3 regions of the Ignatzschineria sp. RMDPL8A genome follow, and region 3 is predicted to be linked to each of the others. Evidence: riboswitches for the same ligand, from Rfam matches in the RefSeq annotation. Region 3 holds a riboswitch; each other region holds the start of a gene.
The links. A riboswitch is a leader RNA that binds a small molecule or an ion and turns the genes downstream of it on or off. The one in region 3 is predicted to bind thiamine pyrophosphate.

Region 1 (4,250 bases), on a different contig from region 3:
AAAGCGGTGATGGATGTGGGCGGTGTGGAAGCGCTTGCGCTCGTTGAGCCGACCGATCCCATCACTATGGCGAGTGCGCTAAGCATTGTGATCGGCTCCTTTATCAGTGCGGGGAGCTTAACGGCGGACTTTTTACGCTTCGGTAAAAACGCCAAAACGGCGATTATTGTGGCGGTACTCGCCTTCTTTATCGGGAATTCGCTCATGTTTATCTTTGGCGCGATGGGAACGCTTGCACTCTCAAAAGCAGACATATTTGATGTGATGTTGGTGCAGGGATTGATCATTCCGGCGATCATTATTTTGGGGCTAAATATTTGGACGACCAATAATAATGCGCTCTACGCCTCAGGCCTTGGGTTTTCAAGCATGACGGGGATTTCAAGCCGTAAACTTTCGATGATTTTAGGCGTTGTGGGGACGATCAGTTCACTTTGGCTCTATAATAACTTTGTCAGCTGGCTCGTCTTTTTATCATCGGCGATTCCTCCGATCGGAACCATTTTGATTGTGGATTTCTTCTTGCATCGGAAGCGTTACCGCGATCTAAAAGCGATGAATGAGATTTTCATCAACTGGAATGCGGTGATCACGGTGATTGTCGGCGTCGTGGCGAGCTATACTTTAAATGGAATTGTGCCGGTAAACTCAGTGATTGCAAGCTTAACCACCTACCTTGTGCTTGAGAAAACCATCGGCGAACGTAATCGAATCAAATAGGAGTGACCATGAAACGAATCATTCAAAATGCGCGTCTGCGTGACCGTGACGGGCTGTGGCAAATCATGATGAATAATGGCCGATTTGAGGCCATTGTCCCGCAAGATAAAAATCTCGAATTAGGCGAGGATGTGGCCGTTCTCGATGCGGAGGCGGGGCTAGTGATTGCGCCCTTTATCGAGCCTCATATTCACCTTGATACAACGCAAACCGCTGGCGAGCCGAAGTGGAATGAATCGGGCACGCTCTTTGAGGGAATCGAGCGTTGGGCGGAGCGTAAGGCGATGTTGAGTGAAGCGGATGTGAAACAGCGCGCGCTCACCACATTAAAATGGCAGATCGCCAACGGAATTCAGCATGTCAGAACTCATGTTGATGTCTCTGATCCGACGCTAACGGCGCTCAAAGCGATGCTCGAGCTCAAAGAAGAGGTGCGCGATTACATTGATGTGCAGATCGTGGCGTTCCCGCAAGAGGGGATTTTATCGTTCCCCAATGGTAAGGCGCTGTTAGAAGAGGCGATGAAGATGGGGGCGGACGCCGTTGGCGGGATTCCTCATTTTGAATTTACCCGTGAATATGGCGTCGATTCGCTCAATTATGTCTTTGAGCTGGCGAAAAAATACGATCGTTTAATCGATATTCATTGCGATGAGATTGACGATGAGCAGTCCCGCTTTGTGGAATCAGTGGCGGCCTTTGCCTATCGAGATGAGATTGGCGAGCGCGTTACAGCCAGTCATACAACGGCGATGCACTCTTATAATGATGCGTATGCCTCACGTCTTTTCCGCGTCTTTAGACTCTCAGGGATTAACTTTGTCGCAAACCCCTTGGTGAATATCCATCTGCAAGGGCGCTTTGATCGCTATCCGAAACGTCGCGGAATTACGCGAGTGAAAGAGCTGTTAAAATCGGGCTTAAACGTCTGTTTTGGTCACGATGATGTTTTTGATCCATGGTATCCACTTGGAACGGCGAATATGCTTCAGGTGTTGCATATGGGGCTTCATGTCTGCCAAATGATGGGCTATCCCGAGCTCAATAATGGGCTTGATCTCATTTCAACGAACTCAGCGCGAACGCTTCATTTAGATGATTACGGCATTGAGGAAGGGAACTCGGCAAACTGCATTATCTTACCGGCAGAAAATGGCTTTGATGCGCTGCGCCGTCAGGTGCCGACCCGTTATTCAATTCGTCACGGGGAGATTTTAGCGGAAACGACACTCCCTGAAACTCATATCCATATGGGTGAAACAGAGCGGATTACCTTCTGCCGTTAAGCGGAAAAACCGGCGGATATTTGCATTCCTTAACAATACGCGCTATAAACGTAGCATAGATTTCACTAGGGGCGTCCACTCATGTGGGCTGAGATTAAAGCAATCGAGCTTTTAGACCCTCAGGACCTGATCTGGCTCATACCAGCGTAGGGAAGTATATCCGCACGAATTGTCATGAGCCTTATCTCCACACGTTGGGGTTAAGGCTTTTTTGTTGTTTTGATCGCTAATAATCCTAATTAAAGATCGCCAAACGCCTTGCAATCGCGCTTATATGATTCATTACGTTGCCAGACTCTCGTCTTTTTCTGTTTGTTTCATTCATGATTAAGGAGAGGTTTGATGACAACCACCAATATCGAAATTAAATCGAGTTTTCCCCGCAGTAAAAAGATCTATGTGGAGGGGAGCCGTCCCGATATTTTAGTACCGATGCGTGAAATTACGCTCGACGATACGCTCGACACTAAAGGCGCAGTGATCGAGAAGAATGAGCCGTTTCGTGTCTATGATACGAGCGGCCCTTACACCGATGAAAATTATACCGTGGACCTCACCCAAGGGCTTCCTGCGCTTCGCCGTAACTGGATTATCGAGCGTGGCGATGTGGAAGAGTACGACGGGCGCGAAATTAAAGCGGTGGATAACGGCTATAAAGATGCGAACGATCCGCGTAACTTTGTGGGTACATTTCCCGGGTTAAAACGTAAACCGCTCCGCGCGAAAGCCGGTAAAAATGTGACGCAGATGCACTATGCGCGTCAAGGGATTGTGACCCCTGAGATGGAATTTATCGCCATCCGTGAGGGCATGGATCCTGAGTTTGTACGTAAAGAAGTGGCGGAAGGGCGCGCGATTATTCCCGCAAACATCAATCACCCGGAATCAGAACCGATGATTATTGGTAAAAACTTCCATGTGAAAATTAACGCCAATATCGGTAACTCCGCGGTCACTTCATCGATCGAAGAGGAAGTGGAAAAGATGACGTGGGCGACCCGTTGGGGCGCGGACAACGTCATGGATCTCTCCACCGGAAAAGACATTCACAAAACCCGTGAGTGGATCATCCGAAACTCAGCGGTTCCGATCGGTACGGTGCCCATCTACCAAGCGCTTGAAAAAGTAAACGGCATTGCCGAAGATCTCAACTGGGAAGTGTTCCGCGATACCTTAATCGAGCAAGCTGAGCAGGGCGTGGACTATTTCACCATTCACGCCGGCGTATTATTGCGCTACATTCCGCTGACAGCAAAACGCGTTACGGGCATTGTATCGCGCGGGGGTTCGATCATGGCGCAGTGGTGTTTAGCGCACCATAAAGAGAACTTCATCTATGAGAATTTCGAAGAAATTTGCGAAATCATGAAGCAGTACGATATCTCATTCTCCCTTGGCGATGGTTTACGCCCCGGCTCGATTGCCGATGCGAACGACGAAGCCCAATTTGCCGAGCTTAAAACCTTAGGGGAATTGACGCAAATCGCGTGGAAACACGATGTTCAAACCATGATCGAAGGCCCTGGTCACGTGCCGATGCACAAGATCAAAGAGAACATGGATATGCAGGAAAAATATTGTGATGACGCGCCATTTTACACGCTTGGCCCACTCACCACCGATATTGCGCCGGGCTATGACCACATCACCTCCGCCATTGGCGCGGCGATGATCGGCTGGTACGGCACCGCAATGCTCTGCTATGTCACGCCGAAAGAACACTTAGGGTTACCAAACCGTGAAGACGTTCGCGTTGGGGTGATTACCTATAAACTCGCCGCGCACGCAGCAGACCTTGCAAAAGGGCACCCGAATGCACAAAAACGTGATGATGCCCTCTCAAAAGCGCGTTTTGAATTCCGCTGGGAAGATCAATTTAATTTAGGCTTAGACCCTGAGCGCGCTCGTGAATATCATGACGAAACGCTTCCGTCTGCCGGGGCGAAAGTCGCGCATTTCTGCTCAATGTGTGGACCTAAATTCTGCAGCATGAAGATCTCGCAAGACATTCGCTTAAAAGACCAAGATGGCACCTTTGCAAAAGAGGCGATCATTGAAGGGATGAAAGAGAAATCGAAAGAGTTCTTAGAGAACGATAGCCAAATTTATAGCTAATGTGGTAACGGTTCTAATGATCGTTAAATGACATTAGGCTAAAACAAAAGCTTAAAAAACTTAAAATGGAAAAGGAGCGCGATTGAATTCGAGCTCCTTTTTTTATGCCTAAAACGAGATTACGCTTCA
Region 2 (4,250 bases), 930 kb from region 3:
GCATGAAAAAGCGGAGCAGGCGCTGCTTGCGATAAGTGAAGAGACGCGTCAACTAAATGAAAAACGTGAGGCATTGCAAGGGGAGCTCTATGAGGCGCACGAGGCGGGATTTAAGCTCTACCAAAAAGCCCGTGATCAGATGGATTTACGCGTATTTATCTACCGATTATTATTAACCTTACCGCTACTTCTGATTGCGGGCTATCTCTTTAAAACTAAGCGCAATTCGAGCTATTGGCCGTTTGTGTGGGGATTTATCTTCTTTGCGCTTTTTGCATTTTTTGTGGAGCTCGTCCCGTATCTACCGAGCTACGGCGGTTATGTGCGCTACGGCGTGGGTGTGATTTTGACCTTTTTCGGTGGTCATTATGTGATTAATGCATTGCGAAATTATTTAAAACGCCAAAAAGAGGCGGAAGCGGCCCCTGAACCTGCGCGCCGGCAAGAGTTGCAATATGAGATGGTCTTTGCGCGTCTTGAAAAGGGGGTTTGCCCAGGGTGTGAACGCCGGCTCAATCTTGCCTCAAACTTAGGAGATTATTGCCCTCATTGCGGACTGCATCTCTTTGCCGAATGTGGCGCGTGTGGGGCACGGAAAAGCACCTTTGCACATTTTTGTCATCAGTGCGGCATTGGAGATCATCAAGAAAAAGTGGGTTAAGATCAGCCCATTGGAGTAAATTTTAGATCTGTCCGAAATGGAAGATAATATATAAGAGGAGAGGGTGACCGATCCTCTTTTTTGTGGGACAATAAAACATTACTTTTATATTCATCATTAAAATGCGAAGGAGTCGGAGATGGAATCAAAGGGACGTGACGCAGATTATTTTCAGAAAAATTATGGATTAACACTCCCCCATACGGATGTGGTGGCGGCAAGTGAATTGATTAAGCCGTGTGCAGCCCTTGATTTAGGCTGCGGGATGGGCCGAAATTCGCTCTTTTTGAACGAGCTGGGATTTACTATGACCTCCGTCGATGCCAATCCGAATGCGATCGAATCGCTCAAAGCGGTGATTGAGACGGAATCGATCGAGGGAATTACGCCGTTTCTCTACAATATTAATGATGCAACGCTCGATGGGGAGTATGGTTTTATCTTTTCCACCGTGGTTTTTATGTTTTTGGAAGCGGAGCGTATCCCCTACATTATTCGCAATATGCAACAATCGACAGCGGCCGGCGGGTATAACCTCATTGTGTCGGCGATGCATACGGACAGATATCCCTGCCATCAAGGCTTTTCGTTCACTTTTGGTGAGGGCGAGCTGGCGGATTATTATAAAAATTGGGAACTTGTGACCTATAACGAAGATGTGGGTGAGCTCCACCGTGTGGACGAAAATGGCAATCGCATTCAGCTTCAATTTGCGACGATGCTCGCGAAACGAATCGCCTAATGTAAGCGCTTTATGCGGAGCAGTTGCCGTTTGTGCATTTCTGCTCTATACTCAATTTTAGAAATTAATCGATTTCCACTAGAGGTGCTGTTGAAAACAGCTGAGATTGAAGTGATCAACTTCGGGACTCTTTGAACCTGAACTAGTTAAGACTAGCGGAGGAAAGTGGGCGAGCTCTTAAATAAATCCTCGCGCGATAGAGAGATAATTATTGCGTTAGCGACATTGATTTTAGAGCCACAGCACACTTTCTTAGAAGGACGATTGGGTTATTCCAACGGCCATTTAAGGAAGTTTTTTTATGCCAAACGATTGCCACATTGAGGCTTTACACTGAGTTGACCGGATCGTGGTCGAGAAAATCAGATAAAGGAGCCACGATGGAATCGACGGGGTATAAAGAGGCGCGCACCACTTCCCGCAAGCGAGGGATGATGAAACAGCTTTTTGCCATTACGCCAGATAATTTACCGATGGACGCGACGCTCGAGATTATGAGTGAGATTGCGCCCATTGTGGATTTTATTCAAGTAAGGGAAAAAAGTTTGTCGCCCCTTGAGCAAGATCAGCTCATCGAGACGGCGCTGTTAAACGGCATTCCGCCCCAAAAATTGATCATCAATGATCGCATCGATCTCGCCCTTCTGCATGGGCTTAACCACGTTCATCTAACGGAGCGAAGCATTCCGCTACAGCGCGCACAGATTGGATTTCCTGCGCTCTCCTTTAGCCGTTCCGTTCATTCGCTTACGCAGATTATGGCGCATCATCTACACGCGTCTTATCTGCAGATCGGCCATATCTTTCCCACAGCGTTAAAAAATTATCCTCCCTTTGGGCTCGAAAACCTGAAAAAGGCGAGTGCGATTGCGGATAATTTGGTGGCGGTTGGGGGGATCGATCATACGACGCTTCTAAAAGTCCGCCCCTATGTGATGGGGGTGGCGGTGATGTCGGCGCTTTTTGAACATGCAAATCCCGCCTCTTATGCCCAAACGTTAATTTCGCTGTTAAATGATTAACCTAAAAAGGAGATGACTATGATTACGATTATTGTGAATGATCGAGCGCTTGAGATTGCCAAAGAGACGGCGACGGTCGCTGATCTTGTGGAGGTGCTCGACCTTGCTTCGCGCCGTTTTTTTATCATTGAAAAAAATGGTGACGTAATTACCAAAGCGCATTACGCCACTGAATCTGTCAATCATAACGACTCATTTGAGATCGTGCATTTTGTCGGTGGAGGTTAACACATGACACTTAAAATTGGTTCGTTCGAGTTCAATTCCCGCATTTTTTTAGGCACGGGAAAATACCGTTCGTTTGAAGAGCAAAAGGGCGCCGTTGAGGCAAGTGATACGGAAGTGCTCACCTTTGCGGTGCGCCGGATGGATATTTTTGATCAAAGCCAGCCCAATCTTCTTGAGCAACTCGATCTGACAAAATATAAATTACTTCCCAATACCGCAGGGGCAAAAACCGCTGAAGAGGCCGTTCGCATTGCTAAATTAGCCCAAGGTTCGGGCCTTTGCGACATGATTAAGGTGGAGATTATCGGGTGCGATAAAACGCTTCTGCCCGATCCCATTGAAACCCTTCGCGCAACGGAGATGCTCCTTGCTGAAGGAATGACGGTGCTCACCTATACTTCCGATGATGTGGTGCTCGCGCGCCGTCTGCAAGAGATGGGTTGTCACGCGATTATGCCGGGCGCATCGCCGATTGGGAGCGGATTAGGGATTTTAAATCCGGTCAATTTATCGCACATTATCGACCAAGCGACGGTGCCGGTGATTGTCGATGCCGGTTTAGGCAGCCCGAAAGATGTGGCCTATGCGATGGAGCTTGGCGCGGACGGCGTTTTGTTAAATAGTGCGGTCGCCTATAGTGAAGACCCGATCAAAATGAGCCGTGCGATGAGTTTAGCAACACAAGCCGGACGTTTAGCCTTTGAAGCAAAACGCATGGAGATGAGCAAACTTGGGCGCGCAAGTAGCCCGGTGGAAGGCATGATCCGATGATAAATCCGCGTTACCATCGGCTCGCCCGATTTCATCAGCTCGGCGAGAAGGGCGTATTGGCACTTCGTGCGGCGCATGTGGTGATTATTGGAACGGGCGCGCTCGGTGCACAACACGCGGAAACCTTGACGCGCTCTGGGGTTGGCACGCTCACCTTGATCGATCGTGATATCGTTGAGCTCACCAATCTCAGCCGTCAAACCCTCTTTACCGAAGCTGATGCGAAGGCGTCGCTTCCGAAAGTGATCGCCCTTGAAGCGCATCTTAAGGCGATCAATCATGAGGTGATGATTCGGCCAATTTTCACCGAAGTCTCGCCTCATAATATTGAATATCTGCTCGAAGGCGCCGATCTTATCTTAGATGGCACTGATAATCTCAATATTCGCATGCTGATTAATGATGCCGCTTATAAACTTAAGATCCCGTGGATTTTTGGCTCCGCGCTTGAGAGTTACGGCATGACCTATAACTTTTTAGACACGCCTTTAGACGTAACTGATAAAAAAGGGCCGTGTCTGCGCTGTCTGCTCGGGGCGATCCCGCTTGAGAGTGAGGATACTTGTTCCTCTGTCGGCGTAGTTCAGCCAATTTTACAACTGATTTCAAGCCTGCAAACGGCGGAAGCGATCAAGTTTTTAACCGGTTTTTCGGTGCGTGATACTCTCTTTACCGCAGAGCTTTGGGACTTTCATACTCAATCGATCAATCTGGATAAACTTAAAAATCCTGACTGCTCAACTTGCGGAAGTGAGCCGACGTTTCCAGCGCTCTTTCAAGCAGATTCGAACGGAGATTCCAAAGAAAAATCTAATGCGTTTAAAAT
Region 3 (4,250 bases):
GCTAAAATCGCAAATTTAAGGGAGACCAGTGCCGAGGCATCATTCATAAGCGCTTCACCTTCTAAAATCCGCATCATCTTTTTCGATAGACGGCCTTTCCCGACAATGCCTGAAAGCGCCACCGCATCCGTTGGGGAGAGAACCGCCGCAAGCGCAATAGCGACGTAGATCGGCATCTCAGGCAAGATCCAGTGGATCAAAAATCCAAGCCCGATCACGGTAATAAAGACAAGGGTGAGCGCAAGGCTGAGAATCTCCCTTCCCGAGCGCACAAATTCATAAATCGGCATTTTCCGCGCATCTTCAAATAAAAGCGGCGGGATAAAGAGAATGAGAAAAAGGTCAGGGCGGAGTTCTACTTCAAACCCGATGAGCGCAACGGCGCAACCGATTACAATTTGCAAGATCGGAAGCGGGGTTTTGATCGGAATAAATGTCTGGATAATGCTGGAAGAGGCTGCCATTAAAATGAGCAGTAAGACCGTGAGTAAAACGTCCATAGCGAAACCTTATGCTGTGGGAAAGAAGGAATTTGACTCAGTTTAGCGCATTATGAGGTTGATTCAAGGGAAAAGCGACACTTAAAGCGGGCTTGGTGTTGTTTTTAAAGGAAAGTTTTTTGTGAATAATAGTGAGGATTAAACGGACTTTTTTAAGGGTTAGACAAAGGGATAATGCCGTTTTAACTGATCAAATCCGCCAAGATTGATGGCATTGACATAGCCTGCATCTAAAAGCGCATATTGCGCATAGGCTGAGCGAATGCCGGCGTGGCAATAGAGCCCAATTTCAGCAGTTTTATCCGGCGCATATTGATCGATCATCATTAAAATATATTGATATTCAATATGAATCGCATCGGCTAAATGTCCGGCATTAAATTCATCCGGTGTGCGCACATCAATGATCAGCATATAGGGCTCCTTGCTTTAGTAAAATCGTGGGCAAAATAGAAGGAATCGAGAGAAAAGAATCATAGCACGGCGACTCTTGCTGCCTGATTTAATCTCTTTATCAGCTTAAATAGACGTTTATTGATTAATCGTCATCTTCTTTTTGCGCTTCATCTTGCGTGAGTGCGGCACTTCTAAAGGAGAGCGGGTCGCGGATATAGGGAATTGGGGCGCTCGTACCGCCGGAACCGATAATGGTCAGCGTGCCAAAGTCAAAAATGCGTCCAACTAAACTCTGTTTAACCTGCAAACTCTCAACTTTTGAATGTTTGAGTTCAGTGGTATTGCGGCGAATAAAACCAAATTTCGCAATGACACGGCGATCAGTGACGGCCAGTTCCGTTGAAATCGAATAGATCCAAGCACGCAGAAAAAAGTAGAGTGCAATCGCAAATATCGGGAGGGAGAGATACCAGAGTTTTCCGTAGAGATTAAGATTATAGAGCTCGTCGATCTTATAAAGGCCACCTAAAATGAGAAGCCCCATGATGCACCAAATGGCCGGATTGATATAGATAAACCAGTGGGTTTTCGCCACAATAATGATTTTTTCTTGCGGGGTGATGACGGAATCAACGTAACTCATAATGCACTCTTTTAACCAAATGTTTTGGGTGGATTTTAAGGTGAATAAGCCCTTAACTATAGCAAATTTACCGAGCGATTAGTGAGTTTTTAACCATCATTTTATCGGCGCGATCCATCGGTGAAATTGATGTGAGATTATGATGCTTATCCGTGAGTGAAAGAGATGGGGAAAGAGGCGGGAGTGATTGAAAAAAGAGGGGCGTTTTGATACGCTAAGACATGACCGGGGTGCCCGAGGATGCGATCATTTATCGCATCTTGGCTGAGAGTTACCCGTAGAACCTGATCTGGTTAAAACCAGCGTAGGAAGTCCTTTTTCTGACATAACAACGCATCACGTTGGGCCATCAAAATCGGGTTTCCTACATGTTATGTGAGAGAAAATCATGCCCAATATCATTCCCTTTGGAGCCCGCGAAATGGCTCCCCATCTTGCGCAGTTTCATGCCAAACGTCCTTTAGTTCACTGTATGACCAACGATGTCGTGCAAAATTTTACCGCCAATGTGCTCTTAGCCTCCGGCGCCATTCCCGCAATGGTGATCGCAAAAGAGGAGGCGGCGGAATTTGTCTCGGTCTCAAATGCGCTTCTCATTAACGTCGGCACCATTACCGAAGAATTTATGCAGGCGATGACGATCGCGGTTAAAACTGCGCATCAAAAAGGGATTCCGTGGGTGCTTGATCCGGTGGCGATTGGCCCAGTTTTGCCATTTCGTACCGTTTTTTGTGATGAGCTTCTTGCCTATAAACCAACGATTATTCGCGGAAATCCGTCGGAGATTTTAGCCCTTGCCGGTGAAAAATCGAGCGCGAAAGGCCCCGATGGAATGGATGATCCACTTAGCGCCTTAAAAACCGCCCAATCTCTTGCGAAAAAGCTTAATACTGTTGTGGCGATGACGGGCGATATTGATTACATCACCGACGGCGAAACAACCTATTCCATCAATGTTGGGAGCGAAAAACTGACGCGAGTGACCGGGGCGGGGTGTTCGCTTTCAGCATTAGTCGCCGGATTTGTGGGGGCAGGAATCGCACCGTTAGAAGCCGCGACGAGTGCTTGCTTTATGATGGCCTATTCTGGAATGAAGGCAGATCAGCTGACGGTGATGAAGCAGATGTCGATGGCGGGCGGCATGGGATCATTTTCAGTAGCGCTACTTGATGAATTATCAACGCTTTCGGCTGATAGATTGAGCATGGATGAATTAAATAAAACCATTCAAAACGAAAGCGAATTATCAAGTCGCGAAAAATTTAACGCCGATGACTTACGTCTCTATTTGGTACTTGAACCCACACTGTGCGGCGGCATTGATGGAATGCTTACGACCACACAGCAAGCGGTGAAAGCGGGGGTGACGATGGTGCAACTCCGTTTTGAAGAAAAGACCGATAAAGGAATTTGGTACGATGCAGCGCTCCGTCTAAAAGCGCTGTTAAAACCGTATAACGTGCCGCTGATTATTAATGATGAGGTGGATGTGGCGATTGCGGTGGATGCCGATGGAGTGCACGTTGGGCAGTCGGATCTGCCGCCAAATGTGGTGCGTGAGCTCTTAGGTGAGGATAAAATTGTCGGACTTTCAGCGGGCAATGCGTCTGAGATTTTAGCGGCCGATCAAAATGTGGTGGATTATCTTGGCGTCGGCCCTGTCTTTACAACAAGTACGAAGCTTGATGCGCGCGCGATGCTCGGGCCTGAGAAACTTGTAGAATTAGTTGAACTGAGTCCGCTTCCATTGGTTGGGATTGGGGGAATTCAAACAAGTAATGTTGAATCGGTGATGCGAGCGGGTGTTTCGGGTGTATCGGTAGTGTCAGCAATTTGTGGTCAACAAGATGTCGAGGCGGCAACAAGAATATTACGCACAGCAATCGATCGTGTACTTGAGGAATCATCGTGTTAACTAGATCACAGTTCAGTAGATAAGTATTAAACAGATAAAACCCATATACGTAAGGAGAGAAGAATGATTAATGCATTAACCATTGCAGGGACTGACCCTTCCGGCGGTGCGGGGATTCATGCGGATCTTAAGACGTTTTCGGCGCTTGGAGCGTATGGAATGTCGGTGATTACCGCGCAAGTTGCGCAAAATACGCAAGGGGTACAGGCGGTTTTACCTACGCCACTCGATTTTCTGGAAAAACAGTTCTTTTCAGTGATTGATGATGTGCGCGTCGATAGTGTCAAGGTTGGGGCGCTCGTGAATCCTGAGATTGTAGCGCTTGTAGCAAAATTATTGCGTGATCATCCACAACTGTTTGTGGTGCTTGATACGGTGATGATTGCAAAAGGTGGGCATCCCCTTTTAGTACAAGAAGCGGTGGATACCATTCGCGATGAAATGTTGCCTCTTTCAAGCATTATTACGCCCAATTTACCGGAAGCGGCGGCGCTTTTAGAAACGCGCGAGGCGCAAAATTATGAAGAGATGGTCGAGCAGGGACAAGCGCTCCTTAAACTTGGGCCAAAATCGGTCTTGATGAAGGGCGGGCATTTAGCGTGTGATGAGAGTCCTGATGTGCTCGTCACTGCCGATGAGGTCATCCGTTTTGATGCAAAACGTGTGAAAACGAAAAATTGCCATGGGACGGGGTGCACTTTATCGGCAGCAATCGCAGCGCTCTATCCTGAGCATGGCTTAGTCGAAGCAGTCCGTTTAGCAAAAGAATATATTACCGGCGCGCTTGAGCATGCCG

Region 1: another riboswitch for thiamine pyrophosphate. It lies ahead of thiC (phosphomethylpyrimidine synthase ThiC); the one in region 3 lies ahead of thiM (hydroxyethylthiazole kinase).
Region 2: another riboswitch for thiamine pyrophosphate. It lies ahead of OXI21_RS03240 (thiamine phosphate synthase); the one in region 3 lies ahead of thiM (hydroxyethylthiazole kinase).

Annotation. Positions count from the first base shown of each region.
Region 1 is NZ_JAPPWA010000001.1:199,177-203,426, reverse strand. Features, by position in the region: gene codB (cytosine permease) at 1-720, shown strand, start outside; gene OXI21_RS00890 (cytosine deaminase) at 729-2,006, shown strand; TPP riboswitch at 2,064-2,176, shown strand; gene thiC (phosphomethylpyrimidine synthase ThiC) at 2,349-4,121, shown strand; gene OXI21_RS00880 (DUF975 family protein) at 4,241-4,250, opposite strand, start outside.
Region 2 is NZ_JAPPWA010000002.1:375,666-379,915, forward strand. Features, by position in the region: gene OXI21_RS03230 (hypothetical protein) at 1-661, shown strand, start outside; gene tehB (tellurite resistance methyltransferase TehB) at 801-1,403, shown strand; TPP riboswitch at 1,474-1,584, shown strand; gene OXI21_RS03240 (thiamine phosphate synthase) at 1,784-2,425, shown strand; gene thiS (sulfur carrier protein ThiS) at 2,444-2,653, shown strand; gene OXI21_RS03250 (thiazole synthase) at 2,657-3,424, shown strand; gene OXI21_RS03255 (ThiF family adenylyltransferase) at 3,421-4,250, shown strand, end outside.
Region 3 is NZ_JAPPWA010000002.1:1,304,135-1,308,384, forward strand. Features, by position in the region: gene OXI21_RS07465 (Na+/H+ antiporter) at 1-500, opposite strand, end outside; gene OXI21_RS07470 (rhodanese-like domain-containing protein) at 660-914, opposite strand; gene OXI21_RS07475 (PH domain-containing protein) at 1,039-1,539, opposite strand; TPP riboswitch at 1,756-1,867, shown strand; gene thiM (hydroxyethylthiazole kinase) at 1,928-3,454, shown strand; gene thiD (bifunctional hydroxymethylpyrimidine kinase/phosphomethylpyrimidine kinase) at 3,518-4,250, shown strand, end outside.